DNA from 2 places in the Lactiplantibacillus sp. 3062 genome. Region 2 is predicted to be linked to the other one. Evidence: predicted binding sites of a transcription regulator. Region 2 holds the regulator's gene; the other holds the start of a gene.

Region 1 (7,086 bases), on a different contig from region 2:
TTCATAATGTTTCCATTGTGCTTGGATTCGAGCCGCTTTTTCTTGCACAAACTGGTCGTAGTTACCAGTGTAGTGCACCATTTCATGGTGTGATAAGTCATAGACTTCGTTAACGACCCGGTCTAAGAAATAACGGTCATGGCTAACGATTAGCAGCGCACCAGAGTAAGACTGGAGATAGCTTTCCAACCAAGTAAGAGTTTCGACGTCCAAGTGGTTCGTCGGTTCGTCAAGGATAAGCAAGTCCCGTTTTTCAAGTAACAACTTGGCCAAGGCCAACTGGGTCTTTTGTCCACCGGATAGTGCCGTCACCGACTTATCGTACACATCGGCGTCGAATTGGAAGCCGTGCAACACGCCCCGAATCTCAGCTTGGTAGCCGTACCCGTTTTTTTGTTGAAATCCAGTTTGAATCTGATCATAGGTTTTCAGGGTCTGTTGATAAGCCTGCTCATCATTCATGATTGCGGGGTCGCTCAATTGATTTTCGAGCTGGTGCATCCGTTTTTCGATGGCATGTAACTCAGCAAAGACACTACTCATTTCTTCCCAAATCGTATTGTTACTATCCAGTCCTTGGTCTTGCGCCAAGTAACCGATTGTTAAGCCCTTGCGCATTGAAATCTGGCCTTCGTCCGGTACCGTTTCGCCGGCAATCATTTTAAGTAAGGTTGATTTTCCGGCCCCGTTTCGACCGACGAGGGCCACCCGAGCGTGTTCTTGAATATCCATTTGTACGTTATCGAACAAGACATCGGCGCCAAAACGCCGCATAACTTGCTGTACTTGTAGTAAAATCACGCTTTATTAAGCTCCTTTCACATTTAATTCGTGACATAATTGTAGCATATTGTAACGGCCTGACCCAATTATTCGGAATAATAAGTAATTATTATTTCACAAAGTCACGCGTTATGCTAGAATAGTGTCAGCAAATTCACAAACTTTTAATTAGGAGGACACGTCCGAATGGCAGAAACAAAAATTCCACGGGCAACGGCAAAACGGTTACCGATTTATTACCGCTATTTAAATATCTTGCTAGATGCAGATAAGAAGCGGGTCTCATCGACCGAGTTGTCCGAGGCGGTTAAAGTAGATTCAGCAACGATTCGGCGAGATTTCTCGTATTTTGGGGCGCTCGGCAAACGAGGGTATGGATACGATGTTGAAACGTTACTTGCATTTTTCAAAAAGATTTTAAATCAAGACACCTTAACGAATGTTGCTTTAATTGGGGTCGGTAATTTGGGCCACGCCCTACTGAACTTTAATTTTCACAAAAACAGTAATGTCCGCATTTCAGCAGCATTTGATGTCAACGAGGCGATTGCCAATACAGTCCAAAGTGGGGTTCCAGTGTACCCAATGACGGAGCTCAAAAAGCAATTGATCGAACAACAGATTGAGATTGCTATCTTAACGGTGCCAACCACGGTTGTTCAGAAAATTACCGATGACTTGGTTGATGCAAACGTCAAAGGAATCATGAACTTTACGCCGTTACGAATCTCCGTTCCTGAGACAGTACGGGTTCAGAACGTTGATTTGACCAACGAATTACAAACATTGATCTACTTCATTGAACATTACGGTCAGCAATTAGGTGACAATGGTAATGACGATGAAAATGAGACTGAAGATTAATAACTCGCTTTATCTTTGAAATTAAATGGCTATAAAAAGGCTTCTCTGAATTATTCAGGGAAGCTTTTTTAACATACTTAGATCACGAATCATTGATTGTAACGTATAAATATTCGGTGAAAATTAACGTTGAAACGCTAGGTTAGCGCTACCTAGTAATGATACTAGTGCAATAAGCCTAATAACGTGGGTAACACGACCGATGCGTTCATCAGGATGTGAGCCGTCATCGATGTTTGAATCCGACCGGTGTGCTGGTATAACCAGCAGAATAATAACCCGATAAAGGCATAGAGGATAAAGTGACCATCCGCATGTGCAAAGCTAAATAACACACTAGAAATCAAGGCCGCCCCAATCTGACCAGTAACCGCACTTAGATTGCCAAAGATAACTTTGCGGAAGACGATTTCTTCCATAATCGGGGCACCGACAATGATGGCTAAGAAGAAAGCGGGATATTGTTGCCCAACAGTTAAGAGGGTGGTCGTGTTGGTTGACGCTGTTGACTGTCCCAGTAAAGCCGTCATTTTTAAAATGATGACTTGACCAATGATGACTAGGACAAGACCGATCAATCCCCAGATGAACGTCATGAACCAGTTACTTGGTTGTTTTTCAACAACGTTTTTTGTCCGCATGCGACTCGCCAACCAGATGAGTAGGATTGCACCGACTAAGTAGTCGACCGTTTGAATCACGAATACTTGGGCCCCTAGCTGATGGAAAGCAGTCACAAGGACGCTCGGTAGTGCGTAAATAATAAAGTAGATGATAAGAATAAAGATTGATTGGCGGCGATTAACCATCAAGTCACGTCCTTTTAAAAGTTTGATTTAAGATTTATTGATACTTCAATAGTATTCATTATAGTCGATTTGACATTCTTTGACTAATAATTGACAAATCACTTGCAATCTTGAATTAAAATGATATAGTTGACAATGTAATTAGCACTTGAGGTTGAGGAGTGCTAAAAAAGAATAAATGGAGGGATTCACGTGTTAAAACCATTAGGAGATCGCGTTATCTTGCAACAACAAGAAGAAGAAGAACAAACAATTGGCGGTATTGTCATTGCCAATAACGCTAAGGAAAAGCCCCAAAGCGGTAAGGTTGTTGCCGTCAATGACGGTCGTGTTTTAGATAACGGGACAAAAGTTGACCCCAGCGTGAAGGTCGGCGATCAAGTATTATTCGATAAGTATGCCGGTACCGAAGTCAAGTATCAAGGTGCTAAGTATTTGGTATTGCACGAAAAAGATATCGTTGCAATCGAAGACTAATCCATTTAAATTGCGCAACTTAAAATAAATTAAATTCATGAGGTGAATAGAGATAATGGCTAAAGAATTAAAGTTCTCTGAAGATGCACGTTCAGCGATGCTAAAAGGTGTCGATCAATTAGCTGACACAGTTAAGTCAACGTTAGGTCCTAAGGGTCGCAACGTTGTTTTGGAACAATCATATGGTTCACCAACAATTACTAATGATGGTGTAACGATTGCTAAGGCGATCGAATTAGACGATCATTTCGAAAACATGGGTGCTAAGTTAGTTTCTGAAGTTGCTTCAAAGACTAATGACATCGCTGGTGATGGGACGACTACTGCAACGGTCTTAACACAATCAATCGTTAATGAAGGTATGAAGAACGTTACGGCCGGTGCTAACCCTGTTGGCATTCGTCGTGGGATTGAAGAAGCTACTAAGACGGCGGTTGACTCATTACACGCTATGGCACACGAAGTTAAGACGCAAGAAGATATTGCGCAAATCGCTTCTGTATCTTCAGCAAGTGAAGAAACTGGTAAATTGATTGCCGAAGCCATGGAAAAAGTTGGTCATGACGGTGTTATCACGATTGAAGAATCACGTGGTGTTGATACTAGCTTAGACGTTGTTGAAGGGATGCAATTCGACCGCGGCTACTTATCACAATACATGGTTACTGATAATGATAAGATGGAAGCGGATCTTGACAATCCATATATCTTAATTACTGATAAGAAGATTTCAAACATTCAAGATATCTTACCACTATTACAATCCATCGTTGAACAAGGCAAGCCATTGTTGATCATTGCTGATGACATTTCTGGTGAAGCTTTACCAACCTTAGTCTTGAACAAGATGCGTGGGACGTTTAACGTTGTCGCCGTTAAGGCACCCGGTTTTGGTGATCGGCGTAAGGAACAATTACAAGATATCGCTATCTTAACTGGCGGGACGGTTATCACTGACGACCTTGGCCTTGAATTGAAGGACACGACCATCGATCAATTAGGTCAAGCCAACAAAGTTACGGTTACTAAGGATAACACCACCATTGTTGAAGGCGCTGGTTCCAAGGATGCTATCTCAGAACGGGTTGAATTTATCCGTAACCAAATCGGTGAAACAACTTCTGACTTTGACAAAGAAAAGTTACAAGAACGTTTAGCTAAATTAGCTGGTGGGGTTGCCGTTGTTCGTGTCGGTGCCGCTACTGAAACTGAATTGAAGGAACGTAAATACCGGATTGAAGATGCTTTGAACGCAACTCGGGCCGCCGTTGAAGAAGGCTTTGTTGCTGGTGGTGGTACTGCTTTGATTAACGTTATCAAAGATGTTGCTGCATTGAAGGAAACTGGTGACGTTCAAACTGGGATCAACATTGTTAAACGTGCTTTGGAAGAACCAGTTCGCCAAATCGCTGAAAATGCTGGTTTGGAAGGCTCTGTTATCGTTGAAAAAATGAAGGAACAAAAGCCAGGTGTTGGTTTCAACGCCGCAACTGATGAATGGGTTGACATGATCAAAGCTGGTATCGTGGACCCAACTAAGGTAACGCGTTCTGCTTTACAAAATGCCGCTTCTGTTTCAGCCCTTCTCTTAACGACTGAAGCCGTTGTCGCTGAAAAACCTGAAGAAAATGCACCAGCTGCACCAGCCGCACCAAACCCAGGTATGGGCGGTATGATGTAAACAAATCGTAACATTAAGCACTTACTCGGCTGAGTAAGTGCTTTTTTAGTGCTGTTAGGGTGTGAATCGACTAGAATAAAGGTATTGATTTATCCATATTAGAGCGGTAGGATTAGTCGTTAACGCAAAATGTGGGTGCGGTGAAGCACCCACATTTAACTGGTAGTATTTGGCAGGGTAAAGTAGTAGAATCTACTTTGACTCAGTTTACTTTGGGATAATTATTTTGGAATAAAGGAGTTATTATCATGTGGCGTTATTTAAAGCGGTTAGTTATTGGGAAACCGTTAAAAACCATGGACGAGGGTGGGCAAGCACTCACCAAGTTCAAGGCACTGGCGCTGCTATCGTCAGATGCGCTATCATCGGTGGCTTACGGTACTGAACAGATTACGACCGTTTTGATTACACTTTCAGCGGCCGCGTTGATGTATCAATTGTACGTGGCGGCGCTTGTGTTAGTGCTGTTGTTTGCTATTACGATGTCGTACCGACAAATTATTCGGGCTTATCCATCTGGCGGTGGCGCCTACGTGGTGGCAAGTACGAACTGGGGGCGGCCAGCCGGATTAGTTGCCGGGGGATCACTGCTGGTTGATTATATGCTGACCGTAGCGGTTTCCGTCACTTCTGGTACTGAAGCAATCACGTCGGCGATTCCGGCGCTAGCTAATTATCAAGTATTGATTGCCGTACTGATTGTCATCGCCATCATGGCGTTAAATTTGCGTGGAATGCGCGAATCCGCATCATTCTTAACGTTCCCCGTTTATTTTTTCATTATTATGATTATCGGCATGATTCTATGGGGCGTTATGAATATTGCGAGTGGTAACTTAACTTATCACGCCTCCGCAGCAGTTGGAGCACCGGTTCAAGGGATGACCCTGGTGCTGTTCTTACGGGCCTTTTCTTCCGGCTCGTCCTCGCTGACTGGGGTGGAAGCAATCAGTAATGCGGTGCCAAACTTCAAACGACCGAAACGCAAGAATGCGGCGAACACGCTAGCAATCATGTCATTAGTCTTGGCCGTCTTCTTTGGTGGTATTACTTATTTAAGTTATTACTTAGGCGTTAAGCCACAAGTAGACAATACCGTCTTGTCACAAATTGCTACGGCGGTCTTTGGTCACGGCTTATTCTACTACTTGTTACAATTATCGACGGCGTTAATTCTGGCCGTTGCGGCAAATACTGGTTTTTCAGCCTTTCCAATTTTAGCTTATAACTTGGCTAAAGATAAATTTCTACCACATGCTTACATGGATCGTGGGGATCGCTTGGGCTACTCCAATGGGATTATCTCATTGGCGGTCGGGGCAATTGCGTTGATCTTTATCTTTCATGGGAAGACGACGCTTTTGATTCCACTTTATGCGGTGGGGGTCTTTGTCCCATTTACTTTGTCGCAATCTGGTATGATTATTCATTGGTTCCGCGAACGGGGGCAATGGTGGTGGATGAAGGCGGCGGTAAACTTACTTGGGGCGTTGATTTCAATTCTCCTAGTGATTTTCCTATTCTTGCTACATTTCGGCAATGTTTGGCCATACTTAATCGTTATGCCACTCTTACTGTACATGTTCTACCGAATCCACGTGCACTATAACCGGGTTGCGGCCCAGTTACGCGTGGTTGCCAAGGAAAAAGCGGCGATTCATGATTATGACGGTGCAACGGTGATCGTCCTCGTCTCGAATGTGACGCGGGTAACTGCTCAAGCAGTCAACTACGCGCGATCCATCGGAGATTACGTCATTGCGATGCACGTGTCCTTTGATGAGAACCCCGAAAAGGAACACAAGACGGCGGCAGAGTTCAAAGAGACCTTCCCAGACGTCCGTTTCGTGGACATCCATTCGTCGTATCGGTCGATTGCAACACCGACGTTACGATTCTGCGATGTGATTGCTAAACGAGCAGCGGAACGCAACTTCTCGACAACGGTTCTTGTCCCACAATTCGTGCCGAAGAAACCATGGCAGAATATTTTGCATAATCAAACGAGTCTCCGATTACGAGCGGTATTAAATTCTCGTGAAAATATTATTGTTTCAACTTATAATTACCATTTAAAAGAATAGTGACTTAGTATTGAAACCCGGTATAGCTACCGGGTTTTTATTTTTGTGTCATAATATGAGTAACTAAGGTTATAATTTAGATACTTAATCAGCCCAGTGACCGGCAAATGTGAACGAATTGTGTTGCCTTTACTAAGTTTTAGTGAAGCGAGTTGTCAAGCGTCACTGGGATTTGTATAATTATCGTAATAGAGTGAGAAGGGAGTTACGCACAAATGATCAGATTTGAAATCCTAGTAAGCCTAGTGGCGACCATGATACTTTCTGCGATCTTGACGCCGTTTGTGCGGAAACTTGCATTTAAAATTGGTGCTGTGGATAAACCAAATGTACGACGGGTCAATAAAATTCCAATGCCGACAATGGGAGGCTTGGCTATTTTTATCTC
Region 2 (7,086 bases):
TAAGCTGGCTATTTTTTAATGCCGCTTTCTTATTCAATGCTTTGTCAGTTTGACGCTTTTTAGCAATCGCTGCTTGCCGCTCTGTATGATAAACATAGTAGCCGCCACCAGCACCCACAATCAGCAGTCCAAGCAAAACTGTTACTAAAAGTTTGCTTTGCTTCACAATGATTGACCTCCCCATTAGCTATCAATTACGAACCGATTGGTGATATTAGCTACGCCGCCAATAGGACGTAAGTTCAAGTTATAGTGTAACAACCTACCGACCAATAACGGTTAGGCCGGCTCAAAAAGATCAAAATCCTGCATTTTCGTTCGCTGATACGACATATTTGTAACGGTTTTGTAACATCAACGTTACGTCCCCCGTAAGCTAGCAGCGTATTACTTCACCTCCTTGACTAATTCTAGCACTCACTAATCCCCGGACGACAGGATAACGAAACAGTTTGCACAAAAACCGTGTTACTGAAAGGTCACTTAATAAACAGGCCGGAGTGCTTGATTGACACTAAAAAAAGCTGAACAATCCTCATCACATTTTTGTGATGGGCATCGCCCAGCTTTTTGTATATTTCTGGAATTAGTTCGCTCGGTTAAACACCCCGAAGCTTGTCAAATAACGAACTCTTGCCATTGCCAGCAACTGATTTGCCGCTAGCTTTAGCAAAGGTCTTCAAAGCTTCTTTTTGACCCTTGTTCAAGTGCGTTGGCGTTTCAATATTAACGGTAACGCGTTCATCGCCGTTGCCATTGCCACGTAATCGTGGTGCACCTTTACCACGTAACCGGAAAGTTGTCCCCGTCTGAGTACCAGCTGGGATCTTCAACTTAACGTCCCCGTGAACCGTTTTAACTTGAACTTCATCACCAAGAGCGGCCTGAACGAAGTCGATCGGCAACTTGAAGTAAATCGTCGCGCCATCCCGTTCAAAGTCCTTACTTGGCTCAACTCTGAAGATAATGAATAAATCACCATAAGGGCCACCATTCGTTCCCGCTTCACCTTGATTTTGAAGCCGCATTTGTTGGCCTTCTTCAACTCCAGCAGGAACCGTCACTTTGATGGAATGACTTTGTTCAGTATGACCAGAGCCACCACAAGTGGCACACTTGTCCTTGATTTCTTTACCAGTTCCATGACAAACGTCACAAACTTGTTGGCTCATCATTCGACCGAGTGGCGTATTAGTCTGTACCTGAATATAGCCAGCACCATGACATTTCGAACAGGTCACTGGTGACGTTCCTGGCTTGGCACCAGAGCCACCACAAGTCTCACACTGTTCCTCACGATTGTAGGTGATGGTCGTCTTCTTACCAAAGATCGCATCTTCAAACTTCAGTGTCATCTCATACTGTAAGTCTCGGCCTTGTTGCGGGGCCGTTGGGTTAGAACGCCGTGAACCACCAGCGCCACCACCGAAGAAGGAACTGAAAATATCTTCAAAGCCGCCACCGCCGCCGAAGCCACCAAAGTCTTGACCGCCGAAACCGCCGGCGCCACCGAAGCCTTGTTGGCCACCAGTCGATCCGAATTGATCATACTGTGCCCGCTTCTGGGCATCGCCTAACGTTTCGTACGCTTCATTGACAGCTTTAAACTTTTCTTCCGCGCCAGGTTCATGATTCAAATCAGGATGATACTTCTTCGAAAGCTTGCGGTACGCCTTCTTGATTTCGTCCTGACTGGCATCCTTTTCAACACCCAGAACCTTATATAAGTCTTGCTCTGCCATTGTAACCTCCTAATGAACCTTAATTAAGTCTCATTAATACTAGCATATTTAAAGCAAAAAGGCCAAAGCCACGTGGCCTTGGCCTTTTTGTTCTGCCGGTGCTACTTCTTATCCTTGTCTTTATCCAAGTCTTCGAAATCACCGTCAACCGTGTTGTCATCACTGCCCTTGGCTGAGTCGGCATTGCCAGCAGCATTACTGTCGGCACCGCCTTGTGCACCCTGAGCTTCTTGAGCTTGTTGATACAACTTAACTGATAAGTCCTGAACGATCTTGTTCAAATCGTCCTTCTTGGCCTTCATTTCGTCAATGTTGTTATCATCTTGAGCTTTCTTCAAAGCATCACGAGCATCTTTGGCTTTCTTAACTTCATCTTCTGAAACCTTGCCTTCAAGATCTTTCAAAGTCTTGTCGGTAGTAAAGATCAATTGGTCAACTTCGTTCTTCAAGTCAACTTCTTCTTTACGTTTCTTATCGGCTTCTTCGTTTTCCTTGGCTTCCTTGACCATTTGATCAATTTCGTCGTCAGAAAGACCCGATGAACTCTTGATGGTAATCTTTTGTTCTTTATTAGTTCCCATATCCTTAGCAGATACGTTAACGATCCCGTTCTTATCGATGTCAAACTTAACTTCGATTTGAGGAACACCACGAGGTGCAGCCGGAATATCCGTTAATTGGAAGCGACCTAACGTCTTGTTATCCGCTGCCATTGGCCGTTCACCTTGGAGCACGTGAATGTCAACAGCTGGTTGGTTATCAGCCGCCGTACTAAATACTTGCGACTTGCTGGTTGGAATCGTCGTGTTACGGTCAATCAACTTAGTGAAGACCCCACCCATGGTTTCAATACCAAGTGAAAGTGGCGTAACATCGAGCAAAACAACGTCTTTAACATCACCAGTGATCACACCACCTTGAACAGCGGCCCCTAAAGCAACCGCTTCGTCAGGGTTGATAGAATGGTTAGATTCTTTGCCAGTCCACTTTTCAACAGCTTCTTGAACAGCTGGAATCCGAGTTGACCCACCATTCAAGATGACAACGTCTAAGTCACTAGCCGATAAATCAGCATCCTTCAAGGCATTTTCAACAGGAATGCGCGTCTTTTCAACTAGGTCAGCAGTTAATTCATTGAACTTAGCACGTGTTAACGTGGTTTCCAAGTGCAATGGGCCACTAGCACCAGCGGAAATAAATGGCAAACTAATTTGAGCTTCAGAAACACCTGAAAGGTCCTTCTTAGCCTTTTCAGCAGCATCCTTTAACCGTTGTAAGGCCATCTTGTCTTTTGATAAATCAACACCGTTGTCAGCTTTAAAGCCATCAACTAACCAGTCGATAATCTTTTGGTCAAAGTCATCACCACCAAGGTGGGTATCACCATTTGTGGATAATACTTCGAAGACCCCGTCGCCTAATTCCAAGATGGAAACATCAAAAGTCCCACCACCAAGGTCATAGACTAAAATCTTTTCATCTTTGTCGGTCTTATCCAAACCATAGGCTAAAGCTGCCGCCGTTGGTTCGTTAATAATCCGTTCAATGTTTAAGCCGGCAATCTTACCAGCATCCTTAGTTGCTTGCCGTTGGGCATCATTAAAGTAAGCTGGAACAGTCACAACGGCCTTTTCAACCGTGTCACCCAAGTAATCTTCAGCAAAGCCCTTGATATATTGCAAAATCATTGCTGAGATTTGTTGTGGGGTGTAGTCCTTACCTTCGATGCTAACTTTGTAACCAGCTTCACCCATGTGACGCTTGATTGAAGCTACCGTATTCGGGTTAGTGATTGCTTGCCGCTTGGCAACTTCACCAACTTGAGTTTCGCCATCTTTGAATGCCACAACTGAAGGAACCGTCCGGCCACCTTCAGGAGTGGTGATAATCTTAGGTTCATTACCTTCAAGAACCGCTACCGCAGAGTTAGTAGTCCCGAGGTCAATCCCGATAATTTTATTACTTGCCATAAATTAACAAACCTCTTTTTAATTTAGTATTTTTATTGATTAATTACTGTGCCACAACAACCATTGCTGGACGGAGGGTCCGGTCTTTCAATAGGTAACCCCGTTGTAAGACTTGTACTACCGTATCAGCTGGATGATCATCATCAACTGGCACCGTTTGAACAGCTTGGTGAATATTGGGATCAAACTTTTCGCCCGCAGCCGCAATTTCGGTGACCCCATGTTTTTTCAAAGCATCCTGTAAATGGCCATAGACCATTTCGACACCCTTCTTCAACTGTTGGGCCGCTTCATCGTCAGCTGGCGTTGCCAAAGCCCGTTCCAAGTTATCCAGAACTGGTAAGACATCCTTTGCAAGTGCTTGACCGTCATATTTCAACAGCGCCGCTTGTTCTTTTTTGTTGCGGTTTTGCATGTTGACGATCTCCGCCTGTGCACGCAATAACTGGTCATCTTTCGCATCTAATTGCGCTTTGAGATCAGTAATTTGTTGTGTCGGATCGACCGCTGTCGTTTGCTCAGCTTGATCATCAGTCGCACTCGTCGCTGCCTGTGTCGCTTCACTGGCAGTTGACATTGCTGCTGAATCAGTTGTTGACGCTTGTGAATCTTCCGGCGTCGTCCGCGTTGATTTCTTTGCCAATGTTTTCATCTCCCTGTCCGTCACTCGTCAAAGTACCGGTAATAATCTAATAATTTGCGGGCTAATTCTCGTTGGAACGCACCCATCAGTCCAATCATCCGTGAATACGGCATGGCGGTCGGCCCGAGCAAGGCAATCACACCTTGTCCGTGTTGATCAACATCGTAAGTCGCGGTAATTAAACTGTAGTTCTTCAACAAATCGTTGGTGATCTCATTACCGATTCGGACTTGAATCCGTTGACCGGGTGGACCAATCACGTTAGCTAACCGGTCCGTTTGGTCGAGTAACGAGTACAATGACTGTAACTCTTTAGGGCTCTGCTGGTCCGTATAGTTGAACAAATTCAACTTACCACCAACATAAAAGCGCTCGGAAGCTGCCTTGGACAACACACTGCCAAAAATATCTAAGAAACCATCTGGATCTTGCAAATACTGTGCAAGTTTTAACGGAATCTCATGCGTTAATTGGCGGAGGACGTCTTGTAACGGCAGGCCAACCAGTTGATCGTCGATGAAACGAACGACCGGTTCCAGCTCATCGCCGGTAATGTCACTAGGAATAGTAAACGTCTGGTTTTCAACGTCACCATTATTCGTCACTAGAATCGCCATTACTTGATGATTCCCCAACGGAACGAGTCTGAAACCACTCAACCGACTATCTTTAAGTTCAGGTCGCAATGTAAAGGTCGTGTAACTTGTCAGTTGCGACAAGATATCCGCCGACTGAGCAACGATCTCATCGATCTTGTGAAATTCACCGCCTAATGAATGTTGAATCACCTTCAAGTCTTTGCCGTCCACCTTTTCAGGCTTTAGGATATGGTCAACATAGTACCGATACCCCTTAATCGATGGAATTCGCCCTGAAGACAAATGCGTTTTGACGATTAATCCTAAATCTTCTAGTCGGGCCATTTCATTACGAATTGTCGCTGAACTGACCTTGATCGGTAGTTCTTGAACTAGCGATTTGGATCCAACTGGATTACCGCCCTCGGTATAGTCACGGACAATGGCCTTTAAAATTAGGCTTTGTCGTTCAGTTAACGTGATCATCACCTCTTTTTAGCACTTAACTTAATGGAGTGCTAACACAATTACTAATATAACAACCACCCTGATGAAAGTCAAGGAAAGACAAAGTATTTCTAGAAAAGAATGCTTAAATTATTAGGACCCCAGTCCCACTATGACTGGACTTATTTGACCGTCGCCCCCAATTAGCACTCCTTACTTACGAGTGCTAATATACACCCTCACCCTTCACAATGCAAGCATGGTGCCTAGCAGACTACTCGCTTTTCTGCTGCCATTACTCAGCACACCAGCCACAACAAAAAAATCTCAAGAGTTACAGACTCTCGAGATTTTTGACTAGCCTGATGTACATTGCCAACAGACATTCTAGTGAAACCTGGCCTTAACGGTAATCAGCTTTCAAACTAATCAACGTTCAGCTTTATTAATGGCATGATCAATGGTTTCATTATCAAATTGTTCTTGTAAGTACGCTTCATTGTCGATTGGCAAGTGCACATGAAAGTCAGCAAAATGTTGAACTTTCAGCGTCGCTTGTTCGACTTCAAACCCCAGCAAGTGTCCACCTAATTGATGGTCTTTACTTAGAAAGTGTAAGTGAAAGCCACCGACCGTAGCGCCTTGGAACAAATGCGGTGCGTAGTAGCCAATAATCGTTCCGTCAACATGTTCACCGGTGAATTCCGGTTGTGTTGCCGTTGCCGCGACTAATGTTTTGTACGGTGGCTCCTGACGAGGCGCGACTCGCGTCTTGACTTTTGCAAAGGTCCCATCGACGCGAATAGCCGCAAACACGTTGGTCAAACGATAGTCATGAACCACTTGTTGCTCGAAATCAGTTTGTGTGATTGCAGCTAATTGCGCACTAATATCAGGCTTTTCAAAGTGCACCGATGCAAATGGTAACGTCTCTTCGGGCTGAATTTCCCGAATTTGACCATCCTCACGTGCTTGATAGGCGTGACCTCCTAGAATAATCACTTCACCATTGAGACCGTCTAACGTCCCAATACCCGTATCACCATGGGTTAAGAGTTCACCAGCCGTAATCGTCCCGTCAAATAATCCGGGAACAAGTAAGCCTAATGTGCCGTGTTGAAAAATTGTTGTTGTGTCCATTCATTGTGCCTCCAAACGATTTGATTGTTGTGCAACTTGAATCCGGGGTGTGACCACAAAGGGATGCGCCACATAATAGTCACGGGTGTTTTGTTCATCCCGCTTTAATTGCGCAACCAAGGCATCCGCCCCAGCAAATTTAATTTCACCGCGCATCCGGTGCCCCCAACGCACCGTTAAATTGTGGCCATAAAGATCTCCTTGGAAACCTAATAAGTATATTTCAACCGTGATTGGTCGGTGATCACCAAACGTGACATTTCGTCCAACTGAGGCCATTCCCATAACCCAGCGTGTCCCAATCTGCACCATCGTCGCGTAAATGCCAATTCCGGGAACCCGGGTATTGGGCCCGTGAGCAACGTTGGCCGTTGGAAAGCCGAGCGTTCGGCCCCGCGCTTCACCATGAACTACTTCGCCGGCAGTTTCATATTGATAGCCCAGTAACCGGTTAGCCGTATCGATATCTCCCGCGTCCAAAGCGCGGCGAATCCGCGTGGAACTGATCTTTTCAGCATCTAATTCCGCCTTAGGAACTTCAATGATTTCAAACCGGTTATGACCAT

Evidence for each region. The regulator HrcA, encoded in region 2, represses chaperone genes, less so after heat shock. The targets are predictions, from matches to a motif close to TTAGCACTCNNNNNNNNNGAGTGCTAA.
Region 1: groES (co-chaperone GroES) is a predicted target of HrcA. The motif match lies at 2,598-2,624, and genes of this name have one in related genera.

The regions. Positions count from the first base shown of each region.
Region 1 is NZ_JBVAYE010000003.1:267,198-274,283, reverse strand. It holds gene ACWQAU_RS07265 (ABC-F family ATP-binding cassette domain-containing protein) at 1-801, opposite strand, end outside; gene ACWQAU_RS07260 (redox-sensing transcriptional repressor Rex) at 970-1,647, shown strand; gene ACWQAU_RS07255 (CPBP family intramembrane glutamic endopeptidase) at 1,812-2,456, opposite strand; gene groES (co-chaperone GroES) at 2,649-2,933, shown strand; gene groL (chaperonin GroEL) at 2,989-4,614, shown strand; gene ACWQAU_RS07240 (APC family permease) at 4,863-6,698, shown strand; gene ACWQAU_RS07235 (glycosyltransferase family 4 protein) at 6,914-7,086, shown strand, end outside.
Region 2 is NZ_JBVAYE010000002.1:44,718-51,803, reverse strand. It holds gene ACWQAU_RS03220 (serine hydrolase domain-containing protein) at 1-184, opposite strand, end outside; gene dnaJ (molecular chaperone DnaJ) at 600-1,742, opposite strand; gene dnaK (molecular chaperone DnaK) at 1,844-3,712, opposite strand; gene grpE (nucleotide exchange factor GrpE) at 3,756-4,355, opposite strand; gene hrcA (heat-inducible transcriptional repressor HrcA) at 4,376-5,419, opposite strand; gene budA (acetolactate decarboxylase) at 5,810-6,520, opposite strand; gene ribF (riboflavin biosynthesis protein RibF) at 6,521-7,086, opposite strand, start outside.